3 regions of the Shewanella sp. BF02_Schw genome follow, and region 2 is predicted to be linked to each of the others. Evidence: predicted binding sites of a transcription regulator. Region 2 holds the regulator's gene; each other region holds the start of a gene.

Region 1 (7,334 bases), on a different contig from region 2:
AGTCGTCAACAAATGCTTTTCTAAAATAGCCTATGTGAGCCGCAGGGCCACCGAAACTGATTAACCCTAACGCTAAAAAGCGACTGAAAATTTGCCACATAGTCCTAGTACCTTTTTTATGTTAATAAACAATGTTATGACATTGAGATGACATTTTTATGATGACAACATATACCACAACCTAACAGCTACCTTTGTTCGATATAATCTATAATTTAGCGACACCAAACGAGTACTTAATTTCGATTATAAAACACCTTAATTGATAGCAAAGACTATTACAGCTGTTCTAGCATAACCAGCACTTCAAAATGATCGGTATGAGGAAACATATCAAACATTTGAACTTTGGTGATTTGATAACCCGTAATGCACTCTAAATCGCTCATTAAGGTGTGTGGATTACAACTAGAGTAAACGATTGCTTTAGGCGCAAACTCACTCAATAAATCGCATAATGATTTACCTAATCCACGCCGAGGTGGATTGACAATAATAAGATCCGGTTTATCTTGAGCAGATTGTCCTTTGGCAAAATGAGTTGAATCGAGTGCACTAAAATCCACTTGTGTAAGCCCTAGTTTGGTTGCTGACAAGATGGCACATTCTATTGCTTCAGATTCGATCTCAATTCCAGTTAAACGGGTATTGCTGTTAGCGCAATGCAGTCCAAATCCACCGACACCACAAAATAAGTCCCAAATATAGTTCGGTTTGAATTCAGTAACCCACTCCCTCGCTATTTGATACAACTGGGCGGCAACCTCCGGATTAGTTTGAAAAAAGCTTTTTGGCCGTATGAACAACGGTACATTATTAAGTTGTTCTTCTAATCGTGTTGTTTCCGTTAAAAATATTTCCCTTTCGCCTTCTAGAATAGCCATGTGAATTGGCTGAATATTGGCCGAGACTAAGGTGATTTCGGGAAACTCTTGTAATAATTGGGGTAATTCTCGTTCAATTCTCACGATGGCTTGGTCACTACGTAATACAAAACGCAGCATAAACTGGCCACTACTTTGGCTGCGAGTCAGTAAAATAAATTTTAGCTCGCCTTTGCTCTTATCGACCCGATAAGGTGGTATGCCTGCTTGCTGCACAAATCGCTCTAAACGGTGTAGCAATAATTGCATATCTTTAGGGTATAACGAGCAGTCACATAAACTGACCGGCTCCCCTTTAGGATTAACCAAACCTAAAATAGGTTTGTGAGCTGCACCTAAAACGACCATTTTGGCTTTATTACGAAAACCTGATTCTGCGCTTAATATTGGCGCTAACCATTGTTTAACTGAGATGCCGCGAAACAAATCGGTTAATTGTTGTTGCTTTACACTCACTTGCTCAACCATAGGTAGTTGAATATTGCGGCATGACAGACAATCGCCACGCTCAAAATAATCACATTTCACAGCTGCTCGCCTCTCCGGAATTTAACATGGTAAATGCTTGATCACACAGTTGCTTTAATTGTTGTAAGTCTTCAATAGTGCCACCCACTTTACAACGCATCTGTTCAGGAATACTCAACGCTTGCTGATGTAATTGTTGGCCTTGCTCAGTAACATGTAATACTCGCACGCGTTCATCTAACTCACTGCGACCACGGCTCACTAAGCCCTTACCTTCTAAACGCTTTAGCAAGGGCGTTAACGTTCCAGAATCTAGATGTAATTTTTCACCTAAGGTTTTAACACTAATCCCCGGCTCTTTCCAAAGTACCATCATCACTAAATACTGAGGATAAGTCAGCGATAACTCATCTAATAATGGTCGATATGCGCGGATCATCGCATTAGTCGCACTATACAATGAAAAACACACTTGATTTTCAAGTGCTAGCGGGTTTTGCGCTAAAGGTAATTGAGACTCAGTAAGCGCTTTACTAGACATAGGCTTCACTCCACTAACCAATAATATGAGTTAATTATAACATTGGTTGTGCGCAACCTATAATCAAAAAAAGCTCAACGAATGCTTTTTAGCAAAAATGTGTCAAGCACTTCGATTTTCAGCCGATATACTATTACCATCCGACTTTATATTAAGGTTAACCATGTCAATTAGTGTTAATTCACCGTCTTCAATGCCAACAACGATTGATTCTGGCAGCAGCTTAAAAGTGGCCGTAATGGCTAAAGAACAGCAAAAGATTGAAGGTCAAATGGCATTGCAGCTCATTGAAGCAGCACAACCACCTGCGCCGCAGCCCGTTGGCAACAGTGGTCACAATGTTAATACCACGGCGTAAATGCTTATAGCCCTAGAGAATCTGTTCCTAGGGTTAATCATGCCATCACAACGGTAAAGATCTAGGCATCATTCGAGATAAACATACCTTGAACATCGTATTAGTATCGAAGCCATTTCAACGCATCATCTTCATCGTCGAAATATTTTATCTCGCCCGCAATAAACCAACTACCGACTTTGGCCGCCCATTCTTGCCAATCTCTATTGCCCCAAATGGCCACTCTTTCAAACTCAGATTTGTGCTTTAACCCCAGCTTTAAATCATCCCACGCGGCGCGCAAATCCCAGCCGTCGAGCTCGGTAGCATCGAGAAACAAACTCACTTTAGGTTGATCAACTTGGCTTAATGCCCCCTCTAGCATAGGGGTAATGACGAGATAGTCTTCGTGGGTTAATGTGCCAATGGCTTTTAATGTCACAAAAAACACATTTTTAATTCGGTTTATGCCTATCGATAAACCATGTTTCTTCATATCCATATCGTGACTCCTTTAACTATCAGCTTACTATCCGTTTACCATCCGTTTACCATCCGTTTACCATCCGCTTACACATTTACATGCACACGGCTATCCATAAAGCTTATTCATGCTTATATTTTAACCAATCATACAATGAAGTGTGTGCAGGATTGCACAAAAAACTAATGGGAAATTAAAATTGAGGTTTATCTGTGTCATATTCAGAGCATCATTTTGGTAAAAAATACCGCGTTATAAATAATCGCAAAATACTTTTTTTATCCGAAATCGGCGAAATTATGCACTGTTATTAATGGGTTATCCGACGGCCATCGTCTTTAGATAATTGCGAAAATATCACTGCGGCTAACATTGTCATAAGACCAACGGTAACGAAAGTCAGTTGGAAAGCGCCAAGTACCGTTCCCGCTGTACCGCTGCCGACATCGGTACTGAAGCCACCGAGCAAAGCACCTGCACACGCAACCCCTAAACTTAATGATAATTGACCTACTACCGACAATAGACTGTTACCGCTACTGGCATTAACATCATCAAGATCTATTAAGGTCACGGCATTCATGGCCGTAAATTGTAACGAGTTAATCGCGCCAAGAATCGCCAACAGAGCTAATAGCAACCAGTAAGGAGTTTGTTCGCTAACCAAGCCCATGGTCGCCAGCATAACGCCAAGCGCCAAAGTATTCGCGGTAAGCACTACTCGATAACCTAAGCGTTCGATAATCGGTCGAGCCACTGATTTGGCCATTATTGCTGCAGCGGCCAGCGGCAGCATACTCATTCCAGCCTGAGATGGTGAATAACCCAGTGCAACTTGCAGCAACAACGGCACCAAGAATGGCAATGCACCACTGCCCAAACGAGCAAACAGATTACCAAAAAGACCAATAGCAAATGTTTTGGTGTTGAATAGCGATGGCGAAAACAGTGGATTACTAATACGACCAGCCCGCAGCCAATATGCTATCAAACACGCCATACCACCAAATAACAGCAACATCACCCGTAAGTGCGGCAAGTGCAGTTCGCCGAGTCCTTCCATAGCGATGGTGATCAATAACATCGCAGCCCCAAACAACAAAAATCCGAAGCTATCGAAACGTGATTTTTCCTTACCACGCAGATCTGGAATGAACTTCCACACCGCATAACAACCAACTACACCGACAGGCAGATTGATTAAAAAGATCCAATGCCATGTCAAGTATTGCACCATCCAACCGCCCATCGTTGGACCAAGCAGTGGCCCCAGTAAACCGGGGATGGTGATAAAGCCCATAATCCGTACCAATTCCGAACGTGGATATGCCCGCAGCACTACAAGTCGGCCGACTGGCAACATTAAAGCACCACCTAACCCTTGTACCACCCGAGCACCAATCAGCATGTCTAATGAATTGGACAATGCACAAAGCAATGATCCAAAGCTGAACAATAAGATCGCACCAAAGAAGATTTTTTTGGTGCCAAAGCGATCAGCGATCCAGCCAGAAGCAGGGATCAGCAATGCCACGGTGAGCATGTAAGCGATAATCACGCCTTGCATACGCAGCGGGTCTTCATTTAAATCACTGGCCATAGCGGGTAATGCAGTATTAAGGATCGTTCCATCGAGTGACTGCATGAAAAAAGCAATGGCAACAACCCAGGGCAACCCGCGGGCAGTATCTGCATCAAGAACTTGGTTATCGGACATTGAACCTCCTTTTACCACAGCAGTGTAGCGACCCCAAGTAGCGCAAACAACACAGCACAACCGCGATGAATCAGTTTCATGGGCAATTTGTTAGCACTAAAATGCCCAGCCAGCACAACGGGGACATTAGCAATTAACATTCCCAATGTCGTGCCGATGACAACCCATGTCAGTGCTTGGTATTTTGCCGCTAAGACTACTGTCGCAATTTGAGTTTTATCCCCTATTTCAGCAATAAAAAACAAAATAAACGTCGCAGTAAAAGCACCGAGTTTATAGAAGCGATTATCATCATCATCCATTTTATCGGGTATCAGCACCCATAGTGCAATAGCAAAAAATGACCCGGCCACCAGATAGGTCGCCCATTGTGGATCAATCCACGCTATGGCCCATTGACCTAACCATGCAGCAAGAAAATGATTTAATAATGTGGCGAACAAAATGCCTGAGATTATAGCGGTTTTATTGCTAAATCTCACCGCGAGCAGTAAGGCTAATAATTGAGTTTTGTCGCCTATTTCAGCGATGGCAACAGTAAGAGTTGAGGCGAATAAAGCTTCCAATGTGATATTCCTAGGGGTAAATGACAACTAAGCACGAGCCACCGCATACCCCTTGATGCAGTTACTGTGCTTAGGTCTCGCTTGGTAAAATCACTGATTAACAGTGTGTTACTGTCTGCACCATGGCGTGAGGCCAATTATGTTGATACAGACATCTTGTGTGCCATAACAGCAAGACAAGATTAGCTACTCCCCTAAAACAAGTCGCATTATAACGATTAAATAATTTTATTCAACGCACTCATTTTACATTGTAAATTCGACATATAAATAACCCTACCCTACTCGTAACGCCGTAATGCTACGCTATTGCAAAAATCACGTGTAAAAAAGTTTGGTCTATTGTTGTGTAATTGTTTATAAACATAGCTGTTAGCCTTTAACAGTCAAAGATCCTTGCCTGCTCTGTCACCCTTCTGCTAATGTCCGACACAAATAAAATAATAATTAAACAGGACGTTTTCTGTGAATTTTAAAACTTTAGGTTCTATTTCGATTGTCGCGGGAACGGCAATTGGCGGAGGCATGCTAGCGCTACCATTAGCAACAGCAGCTTTGGGGATGATCCCCGCATTAATCTTATTAGTGGTTATTTGGGGTTTATCGGCTTACACCTCGTTACTGATGTTAGAAATTAATCTTCATAGTGGTGTCGGCGATAACGTCCATGCCATTACCGGTAAAACACTGGGCAAAGTCGGCCAGCTCATTCAAGGTGGCTCATTCCTTAGCTTATTATTCGCATTAACCATGGTGTATCTAATGGGAGGGTCATCGCTATTAGAAACCCGTTTACAACCCATCGGCATTAACATGAGCAACCAAGTCGCCGTCATACTGTTCACGGTTATTTTTGGTGGCTTGATTGCTATTGGTGTTAAATGGATTGATAAAGTATCACGCATATTATTTACATCGATGGTGGTGCTGCTTGTCATTGTGGTGGCATTTCTATTACCAGACGTTAATTTAATTAGTGCACTAAACAATTACTCAACCGATGTAGCGTCGGGCACCGCCCTGCAACAATTATGGTTAGCAGCCATCCCAGTGGTATTCACTTCATTTGGTTTCCATGTGTGTATTGCCACCATTGTGCGCTACTTAGAAGGTGATGCTGCATCACTTAGAAAAGTGTTATTAATAGGATCGACCATTCCACTGGTTTGTTACATCCTGTGGTTGCTCGTAACACTAGGTTCTTTAGGCGGCGAAACAGTTCATAGCTTTGGTGGTTCACTGCCGAAACTGGTTGCTGCTTTGCAAGGCTTAGCCCAGTCACACATTATCAGCCAAGCAATTGATCTGTTTGCCAACCTTGCATTGGTGACCTCATTTTTAGGTGTCACCATGAGCCTATTTGATTATGTCGCCGAACTGACCCGAGCTAAAGATGACGCTGTTGGTCGTGCTAAAACATGGTTGATAACCTTTATACCGCCGCTGTTATGTGCGCTTTACTACCCAGACGGGTTTTTCAAAGTGCTTGGTTTTGCAGCCATTCCATTAGTGGTGATGATTATCTATTTACCCATTGCGATGGCATTAAAGCAACGCGCGCAGAAAATGGGCGGTTATCAAGTGTCTGGTGGCACATTGGGGCTTATCGCCGCAGGATTGCTCGGCACATTAATTGTTGTGGCGCAGTTGATGGTGGCATTAGCCTAAATCCGATGACTGATAAAGTGGATTTGTAAGCGAGTTTTTCAAACGCTGTTAAGATAGTAAAACATTTGTTAAAGTCAGGCTTAGCCTGACTTTTTTGTTTTTATGGTCCGACGTTTTTATAGTCCGCCAACATTGACCTAGATGATTAAACAAGAAATCGACACGACTGACGGCAATATTGATTACCCGTGAACACCCCAAATGGAATTATTATAATGAAAAAATGGTTATTAACTGTCGCTATGGCAGCCAGCTTTGGCGCTGCGGCAGATGAAGGTATGTGGCAACCACATCAACTTCCCGCTATGGCTGATGAACTTAAAGCAAAAGGCTTAGAAATAAGCGCTGATTCAATTTCAAAATTAACCGAATTCCCAATGAATGCCGTTATCAGCCTGGGTGGTTGTACCGCATCATTTGTGTCGCCAAAAGGCTTAGTGGTTACCAACCATCACTGTGCCTATGGCTCAATTCAGTACAACTCAACCCCAGAAAAAAACCTCCTTAAAGACGGATTTTTAGCAAAAACTTACGCAGAAGAATTACCGGCGACACCTGGTTCACGTATTTTTGTAACTGAAGCGGTAACCAATGTTACTGATAAAGTTAAAGCAAACCAGATGGATAAAGTGGGTAATGAGTTTTATAAAGGTATAGAACTACAAGAAA
Region 2 (7,334 bases):
GAAGCAAGAAATGGTAGGGCAGCCAGCCATTTTATTGACATCGGGTATGCTTAGGTCAACGCTGTCAAGATTTGTTAAATACACTATTCCAAATTTACGAGTGATTTCATATCAGGAAATCCCGGACGAGAAACAAATTAGAATTGTTTCTGCAGTAGGCCAATAGTGATAACGTCAGTTTATAGAGGTGCATAAGTGAAAATTAAACGATTTTTTGCCAAAGATATGCGCGCTGCATTGGCTCAAGTAAAAGAAACCTTAGGTTCTGACGCTGTCATTATGTCAAATAAAAAAGTCACTGGCGGAATCGAAATTGTCGCTGCTGTAGATTATGATGAACCTAAAGCCGCCATCGCATCACAAGCGCCGACTACCGGTTTTATGGATGTTAGTGACGATAGGGTGTCATTAGGCGCTAAGCCTGTGATGAAAGCTCAATCAAAGGTGAACCCACCTCCTGAGGCCGACTCTTTACAAGCCTTACTTCAAAAACAACATAATCGCATGACACAACAAATGTCTGTCAGCCAAGATGAACCGGATTTACCAGAATGGGCCCGCCAATTACAAGGGGCAAAGTCTGCTAAACCAGCATCAACTTTTCAATCGCAAGCGGCACCAGAGCAAGCTAAAAAAACCAATAAAAATCAATCTGCTGATATGGATGCTCTGCGCGAAGAAATGGCTTCATTGCGTAACTTATTGACCCATCAAGTTTCATCGTTGATGAAAGATCAAAAAAAGCGTACCGATCCTGTTGGCGCAATGCTAGAAAGTAAATTGATTGCAGCAGAGTTTTCTCCAGCCGTTGCTGCTAAACTAGCGGGGCTAAGTCAACACTACACCCCAGCCGATTTAGTGAGAGCATTACCACAAAGTTTAGCCAATTTACTCGACAATCAAGGCGACGATATAGTTAAACGTGGTGGTGTTGTGGCGTTTGTTGGTCCAACCGGTGTAGGTAAGACAACTTCTTTAGCTAAAATAGCCGCTCGCTTTGCCGCCCATCATGGCCCAGAGCAGGTAGCATTGATTACCACCGACCATTATCGTATTGGTGCCTATGAGCAATTAGCGACTTATGGCAAAATAATGGGCTGTCCGGTTAAGCAAGCACATGATTTAACCGAATTAGAACAAATTTTATATCAATTTAGAAATCGTAAGTTAGTATTAATTGATACCGCAGGTATGGGACAGCGAGATATGCGCTTATATCAGCAACTGGATAATTTAACAGCAAATAGTAGGATCCCAATTCGGAGCTACTTAGTCTTATCTGCAACTGGTCAACGTCGTGTGTTACAAGATGCTGTAGAACATTTTAAACGAATTCCATTAGCGGGTGCGATTTTAACAAAGTTAGATGAATCGATATCAATTGCAGGTGCATTGAGCGTATTGATTCAAAATGAGTTACCATTAAGCTATGTTACTGACGGTCAACGTGTTCCTGAGGACATGAAAGTAGCAGATACGTTAGAGTTGGCTAAAAAGGCTCTCGCGGCGTTAAATGAAACAGAACAACAATCGTCACAAGACACAGTGTGGTCTAATGACACAGCCTATGCATTTGAGTAAAGATATGACTCGGGATCAAGCAAGTGGTTTACGTATGATGAATCAACCAAATAACGATAAAGTTAAAGTAATTGCCGTATCCGGTGGTAAAGGCGGAGTGGGTAAAACCAGTGTGTCAATTAATACTGCGGTAGCACTAGCTGAAAAAGGCAAACGCGTATTAGTGCTTGATGCCGATTTAGGTTTAGCCAACGTCGATGTCATGCTTGGGATACGTGCTGAGAAAAATTTATCTCATGTTTTGTCCGGAGATGCCGAATTAGATGACATCATTGTCCGTGGACCTAAAGGTATTGGTATTGTTCCTGCCACATCGGGTTCTCAAGCGATGGTTGAGTTGTCGCCAGCACAACATGCTGGACTTATCCGTGCATTTAGTGAAATGCGAACTCAGTTCGATATTTTAATTGTGGATACTGCTGCTGGTATATCAGACATGGTGCTGAGTTTTTCTCGTGCATCACAGGATGTATTGATAGTCGTTTGCGACGAACCAACATCAATTACTGATGCTTATGCGCTGATTAAAATTTTAAGTCGTGAACATGGTGTGTTCCACTTCAAAATTGTGGCAAATATGGTACGTAGTTTACGAGAAGGTATGGAATTATTTGCTAAACTCAGTAAAGTGACGGATAGATTTTTAGATGTTGCTTTAGAATTAGTGGCAACAATACCATTCGATGAAAATTTACGTAAAGCTGTTCGTAAGCAAAAGTTAGTTGTTGAAGCGTATCCTAAGTCGCCTTCAGCTATTGCTTATCATGGATTAGCCAATAAAATTATGACTTGGCCAGTTCCACAACAGCCAGGTGGTCATTTAGAGTTTTTTGTTGAACGTCTTGTACAACGTAAGCCGATACAAGAAGGAAGAACGAGTGAATAAAGCCGCCGCGTATACTCAGTTCGATAACAAAACGTCTATTGTTGAACAGTATGCACCGTTGGTAAAAAGAATTGCTCATCATATGCTGGCAAGATTACCAGCATCGGTGCAACTTGATGATTTATTACAAGCTGGGATGATGGGGTTACTTGAGGCCTCATCTAAATTTGATAACAGTAAAGGGGCTAAGTTTGAAACCTTTGCAGGCATCAGAATTCGTGGTGCAATGATAGATGAAATTCGACGTGGTGACTGGGTTCCGCGCTCAGTTCATCGTAATAATCGTCTAGTAGCACATGCAATTGATGAATTGGGGCAACTGCTTGGAAGAGATGCCAATGATACAGAAATTGCTGAAAAACTTGATATGTCTCTCGATGAATACCATCATATCTTAAATGATGTTTCTGTTGGTAAAATCATAGGCATAGAAGACCTTGGTGTGTCGCAAGATGTGTTAATCACAGACAACGAAACGCCAGATGAAACCTTTGACTCGCTTGCTGAAATTCAATTCCAATCTGCATTGGTTGAAGCAATTAAGACATTGCCAGAAAGAGATGCATTAGTGTTGTCGTTGTATTACGACGAAGCATTAAATTTAAAAGAAATCGGTGCCATCCTTGAAGTTAGCGAATCGCGAGTAAGCCAGATATTAAGTCAGGCAATGCTCAGATTAAAAGCGAAACTCAAGCATTGGACACAAGAATAATAACTTATCTAGAGCAAACGAGTGTCAGCTCACCGGAGGAAACCTTGGACAAGAATATGAAGATTCTTATTGTTGACGATTTTTCAACAATGAGGCGTATCATTAAGAACTTGTTGCGAGATTTGGGATTTAATAATACCCAAGAAGCAGATGATGGCTCAACAGCCCTACCTATGTTGCAAAAAGGCGATTTTGATTTTGTGGTAACAGACTGGAATATGCCTGGAATGCAAGGTATTGATTTACTTAGAGCAATCCGTGCAGATGATTCGTTAAAGCATTTACCTGTGCTAATGGTAACTGCAGAAGCTAAGCGTGAACAGATTATTGCTGCAGCGCAAGCCGGTGTAAATGGTTATGTCGTAAAACCTTTTACCGCAGCTACGTTAAAAGAAAAGTTAGACAAAATCTTTGAACGACTCGCATAAGCAAGGATAAGTCATGCAGGCATCAATATCGGGGTTAATCACTCTCGAACAGGCCCAAGAACTTGTTGAATTGCTTAGCTTGGGTCAACAAGATAAAGCCGATGAAATGATCAGAGAGCTTGCAACGCCATTGCAGCGTGAGCTTTTTGAAGAAGTCGGTAAACTAACTCGACAACTCCATAGTGCACTAAAAGATTTTCAAGTTGATAACCGTTTATCTGAATTAGCCAATACCGAAATACCAGATGCTAAAGAAAGATTGAACTATGTTATCGACATGACAGAACAAGCTGCAAATAAAACCATGGATGCAGTTGAAGAATGTCTACCTTTGGCCGATACCATCATTAGCAATATACAATCAGTGACGCCAATGTGGGATAAATTGATGCGTCGTGACATAGAAATGGGTGAGTTTAAGTCACTTTGTCATGATGTTCAGCAGTTTATGTTACATAGTGAAAATGATTCTAATCGTCTTCGCGAGTTATTAAATGAAATTTTGATGGCGCAAGACTTCCAAGATTTGACGGGGCAAATGATCCGTCGAGTGATTGATTTAGTTCGTGAAGTAGAAAGTAATCTGGTCTCAATGCTAACGGTATTCGGAGATCATACTACCGAATCATTGCCAACTATAAACGAAAATAAAATAGAAGCAGAAGGTCCCATCATGCATGCTGAACTGCGTGAAGATGTGGTGACAGGTCAAGATGAAGTAGACGATCTGCTATCAAGTCTGGGTTTCTAATTAGGAGTCAATTTAATGTCTTTTGATGTTGATGAAGAGATACTCCAGGACTTTTTAATTGAAGCTGGCGAGATTTTAGAGCTTCTACAGGAGCAGCTAGTTGCTCTTGAAAATAATCCTGATGACAGTGATTTACTCAATGCTATTTTCCGTGGATTCCATACTGTTAAAGGTGGGGCTGGTTTTTTAAGTCTAAAACCGATGGTTGACGTGTGTCATGAAGCTGAAAACACGTTCGATTTATTACGCACCGGTAAACGTGGCGTAAATGCAGAATTAATGGATATTATTTTGCAAGCGGTCGACGCGATTAATTCCATGTTTGCTCAAACTCAACAGGGAGAATCACAAGACCCTGCTGATTCTGCATTACTTGCTAAACTCAAATTATTAAGTTCAGGAGCGCCATTACCTTCAGAAATGTCGGCAGATGAGCCAGAACCAATTGAAAATATTGTTGAATTCAGTGATCCTGAATATGTCGAAGATATTAGCATTCCCTCAGCGGAAGTATCTGACACTGGTAGTATTGATGACATTGATGAGTCAGAATTTGAGGCGTTGCTTGATGCCTTACATGGTCCGGGTAAAAGTCCTGTTGCAACTAAACCTTCTGAAGTAAAAAAAGCCAATATTGATTCAAAGCCTGCCGCAAGTAGTAGCGATGAAATCACTGATGATGAGTTTGAAGCATTATTAGATGAATTACATGGCTCAGGTTCATTTGAAGCTAAAACCAAACCTGCAGCTCCAACTAAGCCTGCTGCAACGCCTATTGTTGAACCCCTTGTTGATTCTGATGAAATAACTGACGATGAATTTGAACGTCTTTTAGATGAATTACACGGAAAAGGTACTGCGCCAGTTGCTAAATCGCAAACGCCTCCGCCAGCTCAACCTACTAATGCCGTTGCTCCTGTGCAAGCAGCAAAAGTTAGCCCAGCTCCTGTTGTTAAACCAGTAGCGACATCAGTCCCTGTAGTTGCTCCAAAGGTTGAACCTGTAAAAGACAAAACACCTGCTAAAGCGGCGTCTGTCCCACAAGGTGAAACAACGGTTCGTGTTGATACTGCTCGTTTAGATCAAATCATGAATATGGTTGGTGAGTTAGTGTTAGTGCGTAACCGATTGGTTAGTTTAGGCATTAATCGTGAAGACGAGGAAATGTCCAAAGCGCTAGCAAACCTGGATTTGGTTACGGCTGATTTACAAGGTGCGGTGATGAAAACCCGCATGCAACCGATTAAGAAAGTTTTTGGTCGTTTCCCGCGTGTTGTCCGTGATTTAGCCCGTACCTTAAATAAAGAAATTGATTTAATCATGATTGGTGAAGAAACCGATCTTGATAAAAACTTAGTTGAAGCGTTAGCCGATCCTTTAGTCCACTTGGTTCGAAACTCAGTCGATCACGGTATCGAAATGCCGATAACTCGTGAAGCTAGCGGTAAATCTCGAACCGGTACCATTACCTTATCGGCTAGCCAAGAAGGTGACCACATCCTGCTTAAAATTGAGGATGATGGCGCGGGAATGGACCCTGAGAAGCTAAAACAAATTGCGATAAGTCGTGGTGTGCTTGATGAAGATACCGCCTCGAGAATGACCGATAACGAAGCTTACAATTTGATTTTTGCCCCAGGGTTTTCAACCAAAGTTGAAATTTCAGATATTTCAGGCCGTGGAGTGGGCATGGATGTGGTGAAAACCCGCATCAACCAACTTAACGGTACTGTTTATATTGACTCAATGAAAGGTAAGGGTACTGTTCTCGAAATTAAAGTGCCATTAACTTTGGCTATTATGCCAACATTGATGGTTGATGTGTCTAATCAAGTTTTTGCACTACCATTATCAAGCGTGAATGAAATCTTTAATTTAGATTTAACAAAAACCAATATAGTCGATGGTCAATTGACGGTGATTTTCCGTAATAAGGCCGTGCCATTATTTTACCTAGAACATTGGCTGCACAGTAAAAAATCAACATTTAAACATGGTGATAAGAAGCATGGTCATGTGGTTATTGTTCAGCTTGGCACTATGCAAATTGGTTTTGTTGTAGATGCATTGATTGGACAAGAAGAAGTGGTCATTAAACCGCTTGGCAGTATGTTACAAGGTACTCCAGGTATGGCGGGTGCGACAATTACATCCGATGGTGGTATTGCACTGATTTTAGATGTGCCAGGACTGCTAAAACATTACGCTAAAAGCAAAAAAATAAAATAAAAATAAAAGTTCCATTATTTAAGGAATTAAATGGCCATAAAAGTACTAGTTGTAGATGATTCTAGCTTTTTTCGACGTCGAGTCAGTGAGATTGTCAATCAAGATCCTGATCTCGAAGTCGTTGCCGTTGCTGTTAATGGCAAAGAAGCTGTTGATATGGCTGCAAAGTTAAAGCCTCAAGTCATTACGATGGATATTGAAATGCCTGTGATGGACGGTATAACTGCTGTCCGTGAAATTATGGCTAATAATCCTACTCCCATTTTAATGTTTTCATCGTTAACTCATGATGGTGCTAAAGCGACACTTGATGCGTTAGAAGCCGGTGCACTAGATTTTTTGCCAAAACGTTTTGAAGATATAGCAACCAATAAAGACGATGCGATTCTTTTGTTACAGCAACGAATTAAAGCATTAGGTCGACGTAGGATATATCGGCCAAGTTCGTTAACACCTACTTCATTACCAGAATCTCGTCGTTCAACGATTGCGGCTCCAGATATCAACACGCCTCGTCGTCCGCTAAGCAGCCGTTTAGCTTCCACAACAACGCCTGTAGCGACTCGTTCCAGTTTATCCACAACCTTAGCAGATCGTCAGAGCGCTAATCCGACAACGTCTTCAATATCGTCTATTCGGGCCAGTGGTAAGCAATATAAATTGTTACTCATCGGGACTTCAACCGGTGGGCCAGTAGCATTACAGAAAGTATTAACTGCATTTCCTGCAAATTATCCTCATCCCATA
Region 3 (7,334 bases), 1.1 Mb from region 2:
CCGGAAGCACTGAGTGTAGTGACGGGTTCCGATAAAATGGATGCCAAGGCAGTATTAGATTACTTTGCACCTTTGCAAGTGTGGTTAGATGAGCAAAATACCCAAGCTAATCGTCAGTGTGGCTGGTAACGCTAGTGATGACCAATTGTACTAATGATCTGTACTAAAGGGTTATAGCAATTAGTTGAATTAATAAATAATAGGGCTGAATCAGTAGCTGACTCAAATAAATGGTCACTCAGAAACTCGCATTTTATCATCTAATTAATTCACTCTTAAACAGGACTCCAATATAAATTGGCGTCCTTTTTATTTATACCGATAATTAATCAGCTTAAAACCTACCTAAAACCGTGACCTTTTCTATTCAGCTCACTATTTTCAATCTTTTTTTGCTGTGATTTTTTTAGCATCACAAATACAGCGCCAACGCCACCACTCTGTTTAGTAGCCGAATGGTATGCAATTACGGGGTCAATAAAGCGTAACCAATGACAGACTGCGGATTTAAGCAATCCTGGATAAGGTTTACTTTTATACCCCTTTCCATGGATAACCAGTATGTTACGTTCGCCGCGCTCATAAGCACTTAACACACAATTAAGTAAGCTTTCACGAGCCTGTAAAAGCCGATATTCATGTAAGTCTAATACGGTTTGAAAACGGTATTTTCCAAGACTAAGTTGTTTAAATACTTGGTCTTGGATGCCATCCATTTTATAACTAACCACATCGTCTGGCTTAAGGGGTGCAAATAAATAAGCCTCAGTGGGTAATAACTGTAACAACTCATGTTGCTCAGCTGCCGCTCGCTTTGCCAGTTGCGCATCTGTTAAACTTAATGGATTAAGCCATATTTGGGTGGTTTGTGGTTGATGTTCATATTTAAGAGGGGTCACATCGGCCATTTCTTGTAAAAATAATTCGTCATCACTTAACGACATATGTCACCTCCTACATACTTTGTAAAGATTCTATCCTTTAGCAAAGTTGCTCAATAATTTATAGTTGTGCTAAAGGTATCGCTTGCCATTATTGATTTACATTAGATAAAAAGAGAATAATTCCTTGATAAGAATATTGACCATTTTGAATACGCCATGGCTATCTTCACTGCTTCTTGCAGTGAGCCTGTGCGTTAGCAGTTCGAATGTTTATGCCACTGAATCGATCCCTCATCAGGTTTTGAATGCCAATTTTACAAAATTGACTAACGCTTTTGAACAACTCGATTTAGCCGCTATGGAAAACATATATACTGACGATGCAGTTTATATTTCTGAAACACAAGACAGAGGAATTATTAGCGGTAAAGAAAATATCCTCAATCTGTATAGCCGATTTTTTAATAAAATTAAGCGTAAGAACGCTAAACTTGAAGTCGATTTTCGTGTACTTGTACGTTATAGCGAGCCAAATAGCGCAACTGACATCGGTTATTATTTAGTCCGTTTTCATCCAGGAAAAGAATCTGGCGAACCGGTCAGTGAGTTTGCCGGTAAATTTGTGACTGTGTTTACCAAAGACAGTAAACAACAGTTGAAAATTAGTGTCGACTCTAACACTCACGCCGCGCCACATTTTTACTATGACGCTAAACCAGTACCGAATCTTTATTACGGCCGACAATTTATCGCTGCCACGTCAAAAGAATTACCTAATGAACAATAGTGATTTATCCGCGATAAAGCAGGCATCTTGTCCGTGTGGCAGTAGTTTGCCCTACTACCAGTGCTGTGAAGCCTATCATGCCGGTCTTGTTGTAGCAGAGATACCAGAGCGTTTAATGCGCTCTCGCTATAGTGCTTTTGTATTACGTCAGTTTAGCTACTTGATTGCCACGCATCATCCAGACTATTTACACGGTTTGACTGAACAACAGCTTGCCCTAGGTAAAACTCAGTGGTTAGGTTTACAGGTATTATCATCGAATCAACAGGCTGACTGTGGTGAAGTGACATTTAAAGCGTGGTTTATTGAAAATAAGCATATTGATGCGGTTTATGAATGTTCGTCATTTATCAAAAAAGATGGCTTATGGTTTTACACCGATGGACAGCAAATGCAAACTCGTTTACCCGGCAGAAATGATGCTTGTATCTGTTACAGCGGAAAAAAGTTTAAACAATGTTGTGCTAAGCGCATGAGTTAACATCAATAGATAATGCTTAGCCCTTATTATTGATAATAAATACTGGTGCAGAGTGACGATGTAGATACTGAGCAATCGTAAAAACCATTATTTAAATGGGCACTAATTAACAATAGAGACGAAATAGCAATCGATGCGAGTTGCACAATCTTAATCGTCATCAGTAAAGTCCGATTCGCATAACAAGGAATACGCTGACTAAACCAATGAATTGCTCATTAATACTAACTTCTGCGGTTTAGACTCATGGGCATTAATAAACAAAGCAAAATCATTAACACGGATTGCAGGGCTATACAAAAATCCTTGTGCATGATGACAAGCACTTAATGTTAAAAACTCCTCTTGCTCTTTAGTTTCAACCCCTTCAGCAGTTAACGAAATATTCAATGCTTTTGCCATCGCGATAATCGCACTGACAATCTCACGACTTTCGTGGCTAGAAGATATATCCATGATAAACGAGCGATCAATTTTTAATTTAGATATCGGAAATTGCTTTAAGTACTTCATTGAACTGTAACCCGTCCCAAAGTCATCAATCGCTAAACCGACGCCTAACTCTGCCAACTCATGGCATAGATTGATAGCATAGCGAATGTCACCCATGAGTTCAGTTTCAGTGATTTCAAGAATTAACGTTTTAGGCTTGATACGATAACGGGTGATTAAGCGCCAAACTTGTTCGTACAAGTTTCCACTAAAAAATTGCCTCGCAGCAACATTCACATGCATCGTAATATTGACGTTTTTATGCTGCCATAAATTCAGTTGCTTACAGGCCGTTTCTAATACCCATTCGCCAATTTGGTTAATCAACCCGGTTTGTTCTGCGATTTCGATAAACGCACCTGGATATAACACGCCTTTTTTAGGGTGATTCCAACGGATTAATGCTTCAGCGCCAATATACTGATTATGTTGTAAATCCATTAAGGGTTGATAATACAACTCAAATTCTCGGCCACGAATAGCACTATGTAAATCACGCTCTATTTCAGCGTTGGTGGTAAACGTTTCAAGTAGTGCTTCATTAAAAAACTGGTAATGTGCACCATTTTTCTTTTTTGCATGTTGCAAGGTAATATCGGCACAAGATAACGGGGCAAACATCCCAACAACAGACTTAATATCAACCACTGCAAGCGCCGGTTTGGGCTCAACTTTCTCACGCGAGATAACCGATGGCGCAGCTAGGTTCATATATAGCCGGCTGATCATTTGTTCAATATCGGTTCCAGAGTGCACGGGTGGCAATAACACAGCAAATTCATCGCTACCTATTCTGGCAACATCAATAGCATTAACAGATACAGCAAAGTGTTTTAAGCGCCGTGCGATTTCGATTAAAAGGCTATCGCCTTGAACATGACCATGGGTATCGTTAAAGCGCTTGAAGCCTAATAAATCAATCAGAATCAGTATCCCAGCAGTGGCACGATCTAATTGAGGAGTAAAATGACTACGATTGTGCAAGCCTGTTAAAGAACAATGCCATGCTAAACGCTCTAATTCCGCTTTGTGTAAATATTCTGCCGAATTATCATAACTAGACACTAACGCATAATGCTTACCCTGCTCCGTTACAAACGGGGTAATATGGTAATTTAACCAATATTCACTGCCATCAATCCGCGCGAGCTTAAGGTTACCTTTAACAATCTCACTATTACGTAATTTACTGATTACATGGTCAAGTAATTGTGGGGTATTTCTAAAAATATCGAGACTCGATGCACTATGGTGCTCAACAGTTTCCCGTGGCAACCCTGTCATTTTCTCATGGGCACTATTAACATACTCGATGATTAGACTATCGGTATTCACCAGCATCACGACATGTTCGGATTGCTCGGTTGCATTGCGCAATAAGTAAATTTGTTCATTGCTATCATAGGTATAACGAGTCGCTAGCGTCAAAGCTAATTGGTCAGCACATTGAATAGCAAACTGAATATCAGATTTTATCCAATTGACCTTTTCACAGCTTTCAACCGATAACACACCTTCAATATGTCCATTAATTCGGATGGCAATATCGATACTGGTGACAATATTATGATGTTGGTAGTAATCTGAAAATGTTTCAACGAGATTTATGTGCGAGTTATCAGAGGATAAAATATAACGGTGAGATCGTAATTCATTAAAATATTGAGGATCTATTGTGATGTGTCTCAGGTGAGATAAATGACTCAATGTTTCATCAATCTTACTGGCTACTAGAGTATGCTGACAAGTAAAATTGTCTTCATCATCAGCAGTAAAATCATCATTCGCAGATTGACTTACGAGAGTCCACACGGATACAAATGACGCAGCGAAATACTCACGCAGCAGTTGACACACTAACTCTGCAGTTTTTGTGAAATCACCTTGTTGTTTAGCACTGGAATTTACAATTAATTCCAATAAGTGCTGTTGCTCTTTTCGATTCATTTACATCCCGAAAAATGGCTTCATAACCCTAAATTTTTACATTATTAATCAGTACACTTGTTATTATTAGTTCTTAAAATCAGAATTTGAGTGATAATGTTACAATAATACATAGGGAGTGAAGTTCGCGTTAAAGCTATGAATAACGTTACATTATCATGCGCTACTATACTTTTTGTTAAGTAAAGCAGATTACACGCGATACTCAAAAACAGCAATCCTTTACTAATATATTGTTACGCTTTATTTGGATTGTTGACACGCTAAACCCACTCCCACAAAATGTGTTTAACATCAATTATATGACAGTGTATATTTCTAATACAAACGACTGAAATCTACAGTTGATTTTCAAGTTGAAAAATCATTTTCTCTACGCTGAACGCAAAATCAAGCTTTAAAGAAATAGTGCTATCTTCATCAATAATGTCCGCTTTAGTTTCAGGAAAACGCTCTTGAGCCACTTGCAGCATAGATTGAGCTTGCAATAAGGCATCGTCTCCTACAAAGCTAAGCAGTAATAACGTATCTTCTGCTTCCACAACAGCGCCAATATCTACATAACTGCCGCATTCAGTACAACTGTCACTGACATTTCCTTGCTGCTGTTTAATTTGCTTAATCATTATGTCACCCCATCTGTTTGAACCACGTCAAATGGCAAATATAACTGAGTTTTGGCAAGCTTTTATTTGCCATGCTCACAATTATCAAAATTAAATCATAGTCTCAGGATTTTAGCCTGAAATCTCAGCAGTTAAGCCAGTTGTAAAGATAACGTATTAGATATTTTACGTTGCGTGCTGAGTTGTTCTAAAAAATGCATATCTTCTAATGGGGTGTGTTGTTGGTAAGCATTAATCGCTTTATGCTTAGTTAAGTAATCACAGTTACTTAATACTTCAACCATCGCATCAGATTGAGCGCCTCTTATCACTAGCGCTTCAGGTGTCAATGCTTGTTGTAGTTGAAACTGCCGTGCGCCTTGCTGCTGAAATAACATCGCGTTATCAATAGTGTCTGGGTGAATAGAAATATCATCTACTAATAACTGGGGTTGAGGTACAGAAAATTGTTGTCGCAGTTTTTGTGTGCTTTCTACATCATTATCTAACTGAAATTGAGCCATATCGCGAGCATCAACTGACAACATAGCCAATAGCAAACCAAATTCACCACGACGATTGTTTTCAATCGCAACGTTTAATCGGCTCCCTATTTGTAACTCATTGACTAATGTTGACTCAATTTGCATATAAAAACATCACTACCACTGCTCGATGCTATTTTATCGACCAAACAGTCATAAACTTTAGTAAAATATTCAATTATCCACTTTACATATAAAAGGTTTCTGACTACTATGGCGACCGCAATTGAGGAGGGGTTCCCGAGTGGCCAAAGGGATCAGACTGTAAATCTGACGGCTCAGCCTTCGAAGGTTCGAATCCTTCTCCCTCCACCATTTGCGTTGCTTCAAAGTTCAAATCTAAAAGTGTTAAAGATGTAAAGAGTTAGAATGTAAAAAGAGAGTAAGAAAAAAAGAAAATATGTGGAGGGGTTCCCGAGTGGCCAAAGGGATCAGACTGTAAATCTGACGGCTCAGCCTTCGAAGGTTCGAATCCTTCTCCCTCCACCATCTTTCTTTTATTCCTATTTATCTTGCTGTGGAGGGGTACCCGAGTGGCCAAAGGGATCAGACTGTAAATCTGACGGCTCAGCCTTCGAAGGTTCGAATCCTTCTCCCTCCACCATTTTACATTTTGCGATTGTTATTTTGCGATTGTTAATTGTATTTTAATCCAGATAACAATAAAAACACCATCAGTTCAAGTGCTAGAATCATTCCTCCTGTCATTTTTTGTCTCGTTAATACTTTCTGTTTTACCCTATCTCAGTGTTACAATTTATTGATATTCCTTACCTATTTATTTTCTGTATTACCTCGTGCTGTCATCTGTTGATTCTCCGGTACTGTCTTTCGTCTGCTATTTTTAATTAAATATGTTTGCTTATGTCGATAAACACTACTCTTAACTTTATATTTTAGTTATTATTTATTCCTTTTTGGAATAACGAGTATCATTGCATGTCATCTACTTGGGTCAATCAGGCCATCGCAAAAATAGAAGCCGATTTTCAACGGTCTGCAGACACCCATCTAATAAAATTAGATCTTCCACAACTTGTTGGAATAGACATTTATTTAAAAGATGAAAGTACTCATCCAACAGGTAGCTTGAAACATCGCTTAGCTCGATCACTGTTTCTATATGCGTTATGTAATGGCTGGATAAAAAAAGACACGCCCATTATTGAATCTTCATCTGGCAGTACCGCTGTTTCTGAAGCCTATTTTGCAAGATTACTCGGATTACCGTTTTTCGCTGTCATGCCAAAAACGACCGCAAAAAAGAAGATTCAACAAATAGAGTTTTACGGTGCACGATGTCACTTTGTCGATAATGGCAGTCAAATGTATGCTGAATCAGAAAAATTAGCCGCTGAGTTGCAAGGCCATTATATGGACCAATTCACTTATGCTGAACGCGCCACCGATTGGCGGGGTAATAACAATATTGCTGATTCAATCTTTAACCAAATGGAAAAAGAGCCTCATCCTATTCCAAGTTGGATTGTCATGAGCCCAGGTACCGGTGGCACTAGCGCAACTATTGGTCGCTATATTCGTTATCAACAACAACAGACGCAACTGTGCGTAGTCGATCCGGAAAACTCGGTA

What was found. Region 2 encodes FliA, which starts transcription of late flagellar genes. Its sites were predicted from a motif close to CTAAAGNTNNNNNNNNNNNNGCCGATA; they were not measured.
Region 1: HNW13_RS11165 (cytoplasmic protein) is a predicted target of FliA. The motif match lies at 1,995-2,021, and genes of this name have one in related genera.
Region 3: HNW13_RS07785 (VC2046/SO_2500 family protein) is a predicted target of FliA. The motif match lies at 5,881-5,907, and genes of this name have one in related genera.

Annotation. Positions count from the first base shown of each region.
Region 1 is NZ_JABKAW020000002.1:628,788-636,121, forward strand. Features, by position in the region: gene chrA (chromate efflux transporter) at 1-100, opposite strand, end outside; gene rlmC (23S rRNA (uracil(747)-C(5))-methyltransferase RlmC) at 279-1,412, opposite strand; gene HNW13_RS11160 (MarR family transcriptional regulator) at 1,402-1,893, opposite strand; gene HNW13_RS11165 (cytoplasmic protein) at 2,057-2,251, shown strand; gene HNW13_RS11170 (STAS/SEC14 domain-containing protein) at 2,352-2,732, opposite strand; gene mdtD (multidrug transporter subunit MdtD) at 3,025-4,431, opposite strand; gene HNW13_RS11180 (TMEM165/GDT1 family protein) at 4,443-4,997, opposite strand; yybP-ykoY riboswitch at 5,094-5,204, opposite strand; gene HNW13_RS11185 (aromatic amino acid transport family protein) at 5,463-6,665, shown strand; gene HNW13_RS11190 (S46 family peptidase) at 6,881-7,334, shown strand, end outside.
Region 2 is NZ_JABKAW020000001.1:624,926-632,259, forward strand. Features, by position in the region: gene flhA (flagellar biosynthesis protein FlhA) at 1-166, shown strand, start outside; gene flhF (flagellar biosynthesis protein FlhF) at 196-1,581, shown strand; gene HNW13_RS02955 (MinD/ParA family protein) at 1,586-2,467, shown strand; gene HNW13_RS02960 (RNA polymerase sigma factor FliA) at 2,460-3,179, shown strand; gene cheY (chemotaxis response regulator CheY) at 3,224-3,607, shown strand; gene HNW13_RS02970 (protein phosphatase CheZ) at 3,621-4,358, shown strand; gene HNW13_RS02975 (chemotaxis protein CheA) at 4,374-6,587, shown strand; gene HNW13_RS02980 (chemotaxis response regulator protein-glutamate methylesterase) at 6,618-7,334, shown strand, end outside.
Region 3 is NZ_JABKAW020000001.1:1,761,963-1,769,296, forward strand. Features, by position in the region: gene HNW13_RS07755 (M2 family metallopeptidase) at 1-129, shown strand, start outside; gene smrA (DNA endonuclease SmrA) at 342-944, opposite strand; gene HNW13_RS07765 (nuclear transport factor 2 family protein) at 1,069-1,671, shown strand; gene HNW13_RS07770 (YchJ family metal-binding protein) at 1,661-2,152, shown strand; gene HNW13_RS07775 (EAL domain-containing protein) at 2,351-4,591, opposite strand; gene HNW13_RS07780 (DUF406 family protein) at 4,930-5,217, opposite strand; gene HNW13_RS07785 (VC2046/SO_2500 family protein) at 5,349-5,846, opposite strand; tRNA gene HNW13_RS07790 (tRNA-Tyr) at 5,972-6,056, shown strand; tRNA gene HNW13_RS07795 (tRNA-Tyr) at 6,146-6,230, shown strand; tRNA gene HNW13_RS07800 (tRNA-Tyr) at 6,261-6,345, shown strand; gene HNW13_RS07805 (PLP-dependent cysteine synthase family protein) at 6,681-7,334, shown strand, end outside.